DNA from 4 places in the Streptomyces sp. NPDC030143 genome. Region 4 is predicted to be linked to each of the others. Evidence: riboswitches for the same ligand, from Rfam matches in the RefSeq annotation. Region 4 holds a riboswitch; each other region holds the start of a gene.
The links. Region 4 has a riboswitch for cobalamin ahead of ACZ4YY_RS03285 (energy-coupling factor ABC transporter permease). Riboswitches for the same ligand answer to the same signal wherever they lie in the genome.
Positions count from the first base shown of each region.

Region 1 (2,188 bases), on a different contig from region 4:
GGTCTCCAGGTAGACGGCCGCCGCGCCCTTGCGCCGGCCGCCCTGGTTCACGGCGGCCACGGAGGCGTCCAGGGTCTTCAGGAACGGCACGATGCCGTTGGAGTGCCCGTTGGTGCCCCGGATCAGCGACCCCCGGGAGCGGATGCGGGAGTACGACAGTCCGATGCCGCCGGCGTGCTTGGAGAGGCGGGCCACCTGGTGGTAGCGGTCGTAGATGGAGTCCAGTTCGTCCAGCGGGGAGTCGAGGAGGTAGCAGGACGACATCTGCGGGTGCCGGGTGCCGGAGTTGAACAGCGTGGGGGAGGAGGGGAGGTAGTCCAGCCGGCTCATGAGCCCGTAGAGCGCGGACACCTCGTCGACCGACCGTGCCGTGTCGTCCTCGGCCAGACCGCTCGCCACCCGCAGCAGGAAGTGCTGGGGCGTCTCGATCACCTTGCGGGTGAGGGGGTGGCGCAGCAGGTAGCGGCTGTGGAGTGTGCGCAGGCCGAAGTAGCCGAAGCGGTCGTCGGCCGCCGGGTCGACCAACGCGTCGAGACGGGCCGCGTGGAGCCGGACGAACGCGGCGGTGCGGTCGGCGACGAGGCCCTCGCGGTGGCCGACGGCGACCGACTCGGTGAACGAGGTGACGCCTTGCGCGGCGGCCTCGGCGCGGATGCCGACGGTCAGCAGCCGGGCGGCCAGCTTCGAGTAGGCGGGGTCCTCCGAGATCAGGCCGGCGGCCGCCTCCGTGGCCAGCTCGCGCAGCTCCGTCTCGTCCGCCCGTGCGGACCGGCCGCGCAGCGCGGCGGCGGCGACCCGGCCGGGGTCGGCGTCGGGGAGGTCGGCGGTCAGCTCGGTCAGGGTCCGCAGCAGCGCGGCACCGGGACCGTCGTTCTCCGGCGCGGTGACGGAAGCCGGATCGGCTGGCGCGATGGTCACGTGGGGGCTCTCCCTCGCTGGGCACGGGGCCTTGCGAAGGGCGGGGGGCAGCACACGAGCGCACGCGGCGTCGCGTCCACCGGCCCATTCCGCGAGGCCCGGACGTCAGGGCACCCGGACCGGACGGCCGGGTGCGCTGTCGGCAGGACCTCGGACTGAACAGGCGTGCGGAAACACGCAAGTACACCGTTGCGGGACAGTTCCGGATTCGCACCGGATTCCCCTGCGGCGACAGCGAGCATGAGCATACATCTTGTGTCGGGGCGCGATGCCACCCCCAGATGTTGTGTCGCGCTGGTTTCAGAGCGTCAGTTCGTAGGTGAGGAGAGTGAGGTCGCCGAGGGCGGCGTACTCGGCGGGCTCCGCTTCTGCGATGAGCATGTCCATGGGGTGAGTGTTCACGACAACGGGCCGCCGTCAGTCCTGCTGCCGGCGGCCCGCTGCGGGGTGACGGGACCATCGGTCGGTGCACTGTGCCCCCTGGGCCGCGCGGCCTGGCGACGCGGCGGTGCACGTCACCGGACCACGCGGCCCGATCGGGCGCTCATGGTGCACGGACCCCTAATGCGTGGGCGTGCCCGCCGTGGCCGGCGGGAGTTCGATCTCGACGCCGGGGTCGCCGGCGTCGGCCGTGTAGTCCTCCGGCCTGGTCTCGTCGATGCCGTCGGGGGCGCCGGCGGCCCTGAAGGCGAAGGTGAGGACCACGGTGACGACCAGGTTGAGCACGAACGCCGTCAGACCGATGTAGCCGATCTCGCCGATGCCCGGGATCTCCTTCGACGAGCCGCCGAAGTGCTTCTGGGTCGGGGAGGCGACACCGTACGCGGCGACCGTGCCGTAGACCATGCCGACCGCCCAGCCGGCGAGCAGCGCCCAGCGGTGGAACCAGCGGGTGAACAGGCCGCCGACCAGGGCCGGGAAGGTCTGCAGGATCCAGATGCCGCCGAGGAGCTGGAAGTTGATGGCGACCGTCTTGTCCATGGTCAGGACGAAGGCCAGGGCGCCCACCTTCACCAGCAGCGAGACCAGCTTGGAGACCTTCGTCTCCTGCTCGGGCGTCGCGTCCGGCTTGATGAAGTCCTTGTAGACGTTGCGGGTGAAGAGGTTCGCCGCCGCGATCGACATGATGGCCGCGGGGACGAGCGCGCCGATGCCGATCGCCGCGAAGGCGACGCCCGCGAACCAGTCCGGGAACATGTTCTCGAACAGCTGCGGGATGGCCAGCTGGCCGTTGGTCACCTTCACACCCGCCGCGATCGCCATGAAGCCG
Region 1 is NZ_JBVIAY010000028.1:69,373-71,560, forward strand. Features, by position in the region: gene ACZ4YY_RS32750 (ribonucleoside-diphosphate reductase subunit alpha) at 1-918, opposite strand, end outside; adenosylcobalamin-variant (AdoCbl-variant) riboswitch at 1,055-1,153, opposite strand; gene mctP (monocarboxylate uptake permease MctP) at 1,480-2,188, opposite strand, start outside.
Region 1: another riboswitch for cobalamin. It lies ahead of ACZ4YY_RS32750 (ribonucleoside-diphosphate reductase subunit alpha); the one in region 4 lies ahead of ACZ4YY_RS03285 (energy-coupling factor ABC transporter permease).

Region 2 (2,188 bases), on a different contig from region 4:
CCTTCAGCAGATCGGTCAGGCACCGCTGGTACTCCTCCCCGCGCCGCCGGTAGTGCTCCAGCAGCGGAGCGGTGACGGCGGCGGTGTCCACCGTGCCCGGCTCGGTGACGAAGGCGGTGTGGAAGCCGATGTCGGTGCCGAGCCGGCGGACCACCCGGTGGCGGCCGCTGAGGTGCAGGGCGAACTCGTCGAGGAACACGCTGTCGGCCCGTTCGATCGCCGCCAGGACGCCGAGGACCACGTCCGCGTCGTACCGCAGGGCGAACAGCCGGAACAGACAGCGCAGGGTCGCCACGATGTCGGCTGTCGAACTGGCCATGCCCACGCCCACCTTCAGCTCGGAGTGGGTGCTCCAGCGGCCCGGCGGCAGGTCGAGTCCGAAGCGCTCCAGGAAGATCCGGGCGGCCTTCGCCGCCTTCTCCCCGAGCGGCAGCAGGTTCGGCGGCTCCGAGCCCGGGGTGAAGTGCACCCAGGCATGACGGTCCACGGGGAAGGACACCAGCGCGATGTCGGGATCGCCGCCCGCCCGCAGCGGGCCCTGGTACAGCTCGCCCAGGGTGCCGTGGCAGACACCGGAGACGGTACCGCTCGCCGGGGTGCGGGTCCCGCCCCGCTCCCCGGCGAGCGTGGCGGGAACCTGCGCGGGCACGATCACGTCCGACCTCCTGGTCACGAGCCCCGACAGGCACCGGAAAGGGGAGGGAGGTTTTCACGCGCACACCGTGCCGCCGTCCGTACCGCCGACCCGTCCACGAGGTTCCCTCTTGCGTCGCGGCCCCCGCAGTTCCGGTCGGACGGGGGCGTGAGCCGACTGCACGCCCGAGCATAGGCACCACCGTGCCCCGCGCCGCAGGGCGGGTGCCGCGTCCTTCCGACGGGTCGGCCGTCGACTCCGCGCGGGGTGCCACCCGGGGGTGGGGGCGAGCGGCGGATGGGGGATGATGGCCGACGACAGGGCGACGGCGGTCCGAGGAAGCCGGTGCGAATCCGGCGCGGTCCCGCCACTGTGATCGGCGAGCGGATCCCGACAGGCCACCGCCCCCGGACGGGGCGGGAAGGCCGGGACGAGCCTCGCCCCGAGAGCCAGGAGACTCACGTCGTCGCCTCCTCGACGGACACCGGGGCGGATCTCCCCGGAGAGGGGCGGGCCCGGTATGAACGGGACAACGGCCGACGGGGCGTTCGGCGACGGGGCGTCCGGCGACGAGGCGTCCGGCGACGAGGCGCCCGCGCGGGCGGCCGGGACGGCACCGTGCCGGGTCGTCGTGTGCCGGGACTGCTGCTGCGGCAGTCCCAAGGTGACCGGGGTCGATCACGCGGCGCAGACCGCCCGTCTGCGCGCGCAGGTGCCCGTGCGCATCTCCGCCTGCCTCGACGTGTGCGACCAGGCCAACGTCGTCGTGGTACAGCCCTCCGCCGCCGGCCGGGCCGCGGGGGCACGTCCCGTGTGGCTGGGACTCGTCAACGACCCCGACGCGACCGAGGACATCGCCGCCTGGGTGCGCGCGGGCGGCCCCGGCCTGGCCCCGCTGCCGGACATCCTCGAGCTGTACGTCTTCACCCCGCCAGGGCGCCGCACGGCCTCCTGAGGTCCGAGGCGCGCGGCGGTCCTCGGATCCGACGACCGCCGCCGGGAAGCGCGGGCTCTCCCGACGCGCGGGAGGCCCCTCGTCCGGAGGGCGAGCCCTACGCGAAGCCGCCGTTGCTCATCAGGAGCTGGCCGTTGACCCACTGGCCCTGCGGCGAGCAGAGGAAGTCGACGAGGTGGGCGGTGTCCTGCGGGGTGCCGAGCCGGTCGAGCGGGGTCCGGCCGATCACGGCGGCGCGCACCTCCTCGGTCATCCAACCGGTGTCCACCGGTCCCGGGTTGACGACGTTGGCGGTGACGCCGAGGTGGGCGAACTCGTGCGCGGCGGCCAGGGTGATGCGGTCCAGGGCGCCCTTGCTCGCACCGTAGGGAAGGTTGCCGACCGTGTGGTCGCTGGTGAGGGAGACGATCCGGCCGGTGCCCGGTGCGGCGGCGAACCGCCGGCCGAACTCGCGGATCAGCAGCCAGGTGGCGCGGGCGTTGACCGCGAAGTGCCGGTCGAAGCTCTCGACGGTGGTGTCGAGCAGACCGGAGTCGACCGACTCGCAGTGGCACATCACCAGGGCCGTGATGCCGCCCGACCTGTCCTCGACCTCGTCG
Region 2 is NZ_JBVIAY010000005.1:449,049-451,236, forward strand. Features, by position in the region: gene ACZ4YY_RS12600 (GHMP family kinase ATP-binding protein) at 1-655, opposite strand, end outside; cobalamin riboswitch at 971-1,093, shown strand; gene ACZ4YY_RS12605 ((2Fe-2S) ferredoxin domain-containing protein) at 1,155-1,589, shown strand; partial or broken gene ACZ4YY_RS12610 (SDR family oxidoreductase) at 1,687-2,188, opposite strand, start outside.
Region 2: another riboswitch for cobalamin. It lies ahead of ACZ4YY_RS12605 ((2Fe-2S) ferredoxin domain-containing protein); the one in region 4 lies ahead of ACZ4YY_RS03285 (energy-coupling factor ABC transporter permease).

Region 3 (2,188 bases), on a different contig from region 4:
GAGTTCAGCGACATGTTCTGCGCCTTGAACGGCGCGACCTTCACCCCCTGCCGCACCAGCCACCGGCAGATCCCGGCGGTGACGACGCTCTTGCCGGCGTCGGAGGTGGTGCCGGCCACGAGGAGACCCCCACCGGTCATCGCGTACGCCCCCTTGTCAGTAGCCGCCCGGCGACCGTCACGCCGAGCGCGAGCAGACCGACACGGCGGGAGAGCCGTGCGGCGCGTTCGATGTCGTGCGCGACGACGGGCCGCCCCGCCGCCCCGTTGAGCACCGGCCGGTGTTCGACCCGGCCGCCGTAGGAGAGCGTCCCGCCCAGCCGCACCCCGAGGGCGCCCGCGAAGGACGCCTCCACGGGACCGGCGTTGGGGCTGGGATGCCGGCGGGCATCGGCCCGCCACGCCCGCACGGCCCCCCGCGGATCGTCCCCGGCGACGGCCGCCAGGACGGCCGTCAGCCGCGCCCCCGGCCAGCCGGCGACGTCGTCGAGCCGGGCCGAGGCCCAGCCGTAGCGGCGATGGCGTGGCGACCGGTGCCCGACCATGGCGTCGAGGGTGTTCACGGCGCGGAAGCCGAGCAGCCCCGGCACCCCGGCGACGGCCCCCCACACCAGCGCCCCCACCACCGCGTCGGAGGTGTTCTCGGCGACGGACTCGACGACCGCGCGGGCGATCCCGTCGGCGTCCAGGGCCTGCGGGTCCCGCCCGCACAGGTGCGGCAGCCGGGCCCGCGCCGTCTCCACGTCGCCGGTCTCCAGCGCCCGTCCGATGGTCCGGGCCTCGCGCACCAGGGAACTCCCGCCGACGACGGCCCAGGTGGCGACTCCGGTCAGGGCGACGGAGGCGGTGGGGGAGGTACGCGCCGCGCGCGCGGCGACGGCACCCAGCGCGACGGCACCCCCGGCGCACACCGCGGTGTGCAGCGCGCCCCACCCCCGGTGGTCCCGCCACAGCACCCGTTCCACGGCGCCCGCGGCCCGCCCGAACGCGGCGACCGGATGCCCCCGGCGGGGATCGCCGAACAGCAGGTCGCCGAGGAGGCCGGCGGCGGCGCCGTACGCGAAGGCGCGATCGGCCCGCATCGGCTCAGCCGACCGCGGGGTGGCGGAGGGGAGTTGCGGCGCTTGACCTCGAACGGCAGCCGAGCATGGCGGTATGTCCTCACTCAGGGTGTCCACGCCCTGGTTCGACGAGACCGGCGGTGAGAGTTCCTGGCTCCCGGGGGGCAACCCCCGGTGACAGTGGCGGGACCGCGCCGGACTCGCACCGGCTTCCTCTCTTGCCGCCGTACATGGCCCCGGCAGTCCACCACGGCCCCGGAAGGGCCGTCAACTTGCCGTTGACCTGCGCGAGGAGAGTGTGCAGAACCCCACACGCGGGTGTAGGCCGGGCACGAAAAGGCGGGGTGGGGGACGGAGAACCGTCCCGCACCCCGCCCACGCAGGAGCGTCGTGCGTCAGGCGACGATCAGGGAGATCCCGTACGCCACCGCCGCCGCGCAGGCCGCGAAGCAGGCGTAGGCCGCGGTGACCGCGAGGGCCGCCGACTCGCCCTGGGCGGCGGCGCGCTCGCGGCGCGACAGGCCCGTGATGCCGAGGGTGAACAGGCCGACGAGGGCCACGGTGACCACGAGGCTGACGCCGAAGACGGAGCCGAGGGCAGCCCAGTCGATCTTCATGGTGATTCCTTCTTGAGCGGGTGCGGAACCGGGTGCGCGCAGTTCAGACGGTGGTGGTGGCGGCCGGCGGGGCCGGCTCGGCGGCCGTGGGGGCGGCGATCGTGGCCGTCAGGCCCGCCTCGGCCACCGGGCCCGCCGGGGGCGGCGTCACGGCGGCGATCGCCTGGGTCACCACGCCGGCCGGCTCGTCCGAGTCGTTGACGTTGGTGTGGTCGACGACCTCGCGACGGGAGATCTTCCAGATCGCGGCGCTGGAGCCGACGAGGAAGACCGCCACCAGGGCCGTGCCCCAGTCGCCGAAGCCGGTCACGTACTCGGCGAGCGCGCCCACCAGGGCCGCGGCCGGGAGGGTCAGACCCCAGGCGACGAACATCCGGGTGGCGGTGGACCAGCGGACGACACCGCCCTTGCGGCCCAGGCCCGCGCCCATCACCGCACCGGAGACCGAGTGGGTGGTGGAGAGGGAGAAGCCCAGGTGGGAGGAGGCCAGGATGACGGTGGCCGCGCTGGT
Region 3 is NZ_JBVIAY010000001.1:82,619-84,806, reverse strand. Features, by position in the region: gene ACZ4YY_RS00370 (cobyric acid synthase) at 1-140, opposite strand, end outside; gene ACZ4YY_RS00365 (cobalamin biosynthesis protein) at 137-1,081, opposite strand; cobalamin riboswitch at 1,186-1,324, opposite strand; gene ACZ4YY_RS00360 (hypothetical protein) at 1,456-1,677, opposite strand; gene ACZ4YY_RS00355 (inorganic phosphate transporter) at 1,721-2,188, opposite strand, start outside.
Region 3: another riboswitch for cobalamin. It lies ahead of ACZ4YY_RS00365 (cobalamin biosynthesis protein); the one in region 4 lies ahead of ACZ4YY_RS03285 (energy-coupling factor ABC transporter permease).

Region 4 (2,188 bases):
CCGCTGGGCATGTTCGAGGAGACCGACTACGTCACGCAGGAGTTCCGCGTCGAGCCGGGCGACCGCCTCGTCTTCGTCAGCGACGGCGTCCACGAGGCGGCCTCCCCCGGCGGCGAGGCGTTCGGGGACGGCGCGCTGGCCCGGGCGATCGCCGCCACCCGACTGCTGCCGGCCGCCGACGTGCCGGGCGCCATCCTGCGCGAGCTCACCGTCCACCGTGGCCGGCCCTCCCCGGACGACGACGCCCTGGTGGTCTGCCTGGACTGGCGCGGACGCTGATCCGAAGCCCCCGGCCCGCCGGACGGCCGCTGTTGTTCGCACCGCACCCCGACGCTAATGTTTGTCATACGGCAACGATCAGCCGGAGGCGTGCCGCCCGGCAGCCGCACGGTTCCGTGCGCAGGGAGACGATGCAGGTGTCGCGACGAACAACGCTCATCTCCCACCCGCACGGGAGCGGACGTCCGGCGGGCCCGGCCACCCGCGCAGCGGGCCGGGAAGCGGTCACGTGACCCCGGTCCCGGGACACGTCCTCGCGGCCACGCTGCCGATCGGTTCGGACGCGGATCTGGGCTGGGTGCGCCATCGGGTGCGGCAGGCCGCCGCGGGCCTCGGCTTCGGTCTCGTGCAGCAGACCAAGCTGGTCACCGCGGCCAGCGAGCTGGCCCGCAACACCCTGGTCCACGGCGGCGGCGGGTACGTCGAGATCGCTCCGCAGGACGACGACGGCCGACGCGGCCTGAGACTTGCCTTCACCGACACCGGCCCCGGAATCGGCGACCTCGACCTGGCGATGACCGACGGCTACACCACCGGCGGGGGCCTCGGCATGGGCCTGAGCGGGGCCCGCAGACTGGTGAACGAGTTCGCCGTCGACACCGAGGCCGGCCGGGGCACCACCGTCACCGTCCTCGCCTGGGCGCCGGGCCTCTCCCCGGCCGTCCCGGAACCCCGCTGAGGCGACGTGTGCGCCGGGGTGTGAGCCGCCGGACACCGTCCGCGCGCCCCCGTTGCCGCTTGTCACCACCCCTGTACGGGCACTACTGTCACCACGCCTTGGTGAACGGGAAATCCGGTGTGATGCCGGTGCGGCCCTCGCCACTGTGATCGGGAAGTCCGGCTCCGGCCCTCGCGGGCGGCCACTGGGTCCTCGGACCCGGGAAGGCGGAGTACGGGCGGTGGTACCCGTCAGCCAGGAGACCGGCCAAGGCGCGTCAACCATCCACGAGGTGCTGGAGAGGGTCTGCTGAGCCATGCACATTGCCGAGGGTTTCCTGCCTCCGGTGCACGCGGTCGCCTGGGGCGTCGCGTCGGCGCCGTTCGTCGTCCACGGAGTCCGCTCGCTCCAACGTGAGGTGCGGGAGCACCCGGAGAGCACGCTGCTCCTCGGTGCCTCCGGGGCCTTCACGTTCGTCCTGTCCGCGCTGAAGCTGCCCTCCGTCACCGGCAGTTGCTCGCACCCCACCGGCACCGGCCTGGGCGCGATCCTGTTCCGGCCGCCGATCATGGCGGTGCTGGGCACCATCACCCTGCTCTTCCAGGCGCTGCTGCTCGCGCACGGCGGCCTGACCACGCTCGGCGCGAACGTCTTCTCGATGGCGATCGTCGGCCCGTGGGCCGGTTACGGCATGTACCGGCTGCTGCGGCGCTACGGCGTGCCGCTGATGGTCGCGGTGTTCTTCGGGGCGTTCGTCGCCGACCTGTCCACGTACTGCGTCACCAGCGTGCAGTTGGCGCTCGCGTTCCCCGACCCGGGCAGCGGGTTCCTGGGCGCCCTGGGCAAGTTCGGGTCCATCTTCGCCGTCACGCAGATCCCGCTCGCGGTGAGCGAGGGCCTGCTCACGGTGCTGGTGATGCGTCTGCTGGTGCAGTCCAGCAAGGGCGAACTGACGCGTCTGGGCGTGCTCGTGACGGGCCGGCAGGCCCCGGCCGGAACGGAGGCGGCGGCCCGGTGAAGCGGAACACGAAGATCAACCTCCTGCTGCTGCTCGCGGTGCTGGCGCTCGCCGTGCTGCCCCTGGCCCTCGGGCTGGGCGACCACAAGGAGGAGCCCTTCGCGGGCTCCGACGGCGAGGCGCAGACGGCGATCACCGAGCTCGAGCCGGACTACGAGCCGTGGTTCTCACCGCTGTACGAGCCCCCGTCGGGCGAAATCGAGTCGGCGCTGTTCGCGGTCCAGGCCGCCCTC
Region 4 is NZ_JBVIAY010000002.1:26,574-28,761, reverse strand. Features, by position in the region: gene ACZ4YY_RS03295 (PP2C family protein-serine/threonine phosphatase) at 1-279, shown strand, start outside; gene ACZ4YY_RS03290 (ATP-binding protein) at 509-958, shown strand; cobalamin riboswitch at 1,041-1,223, shown strand; gene ACZ4YY_RS03285 (energy-coupling factor ABC transporter permease) at 1,254-1,955, shown strand; gene ACZ4YY_RS03280 (energy-coupling factor ABC transporter substrate-binding protein) at 1,952-2,188, shown strand, end outside.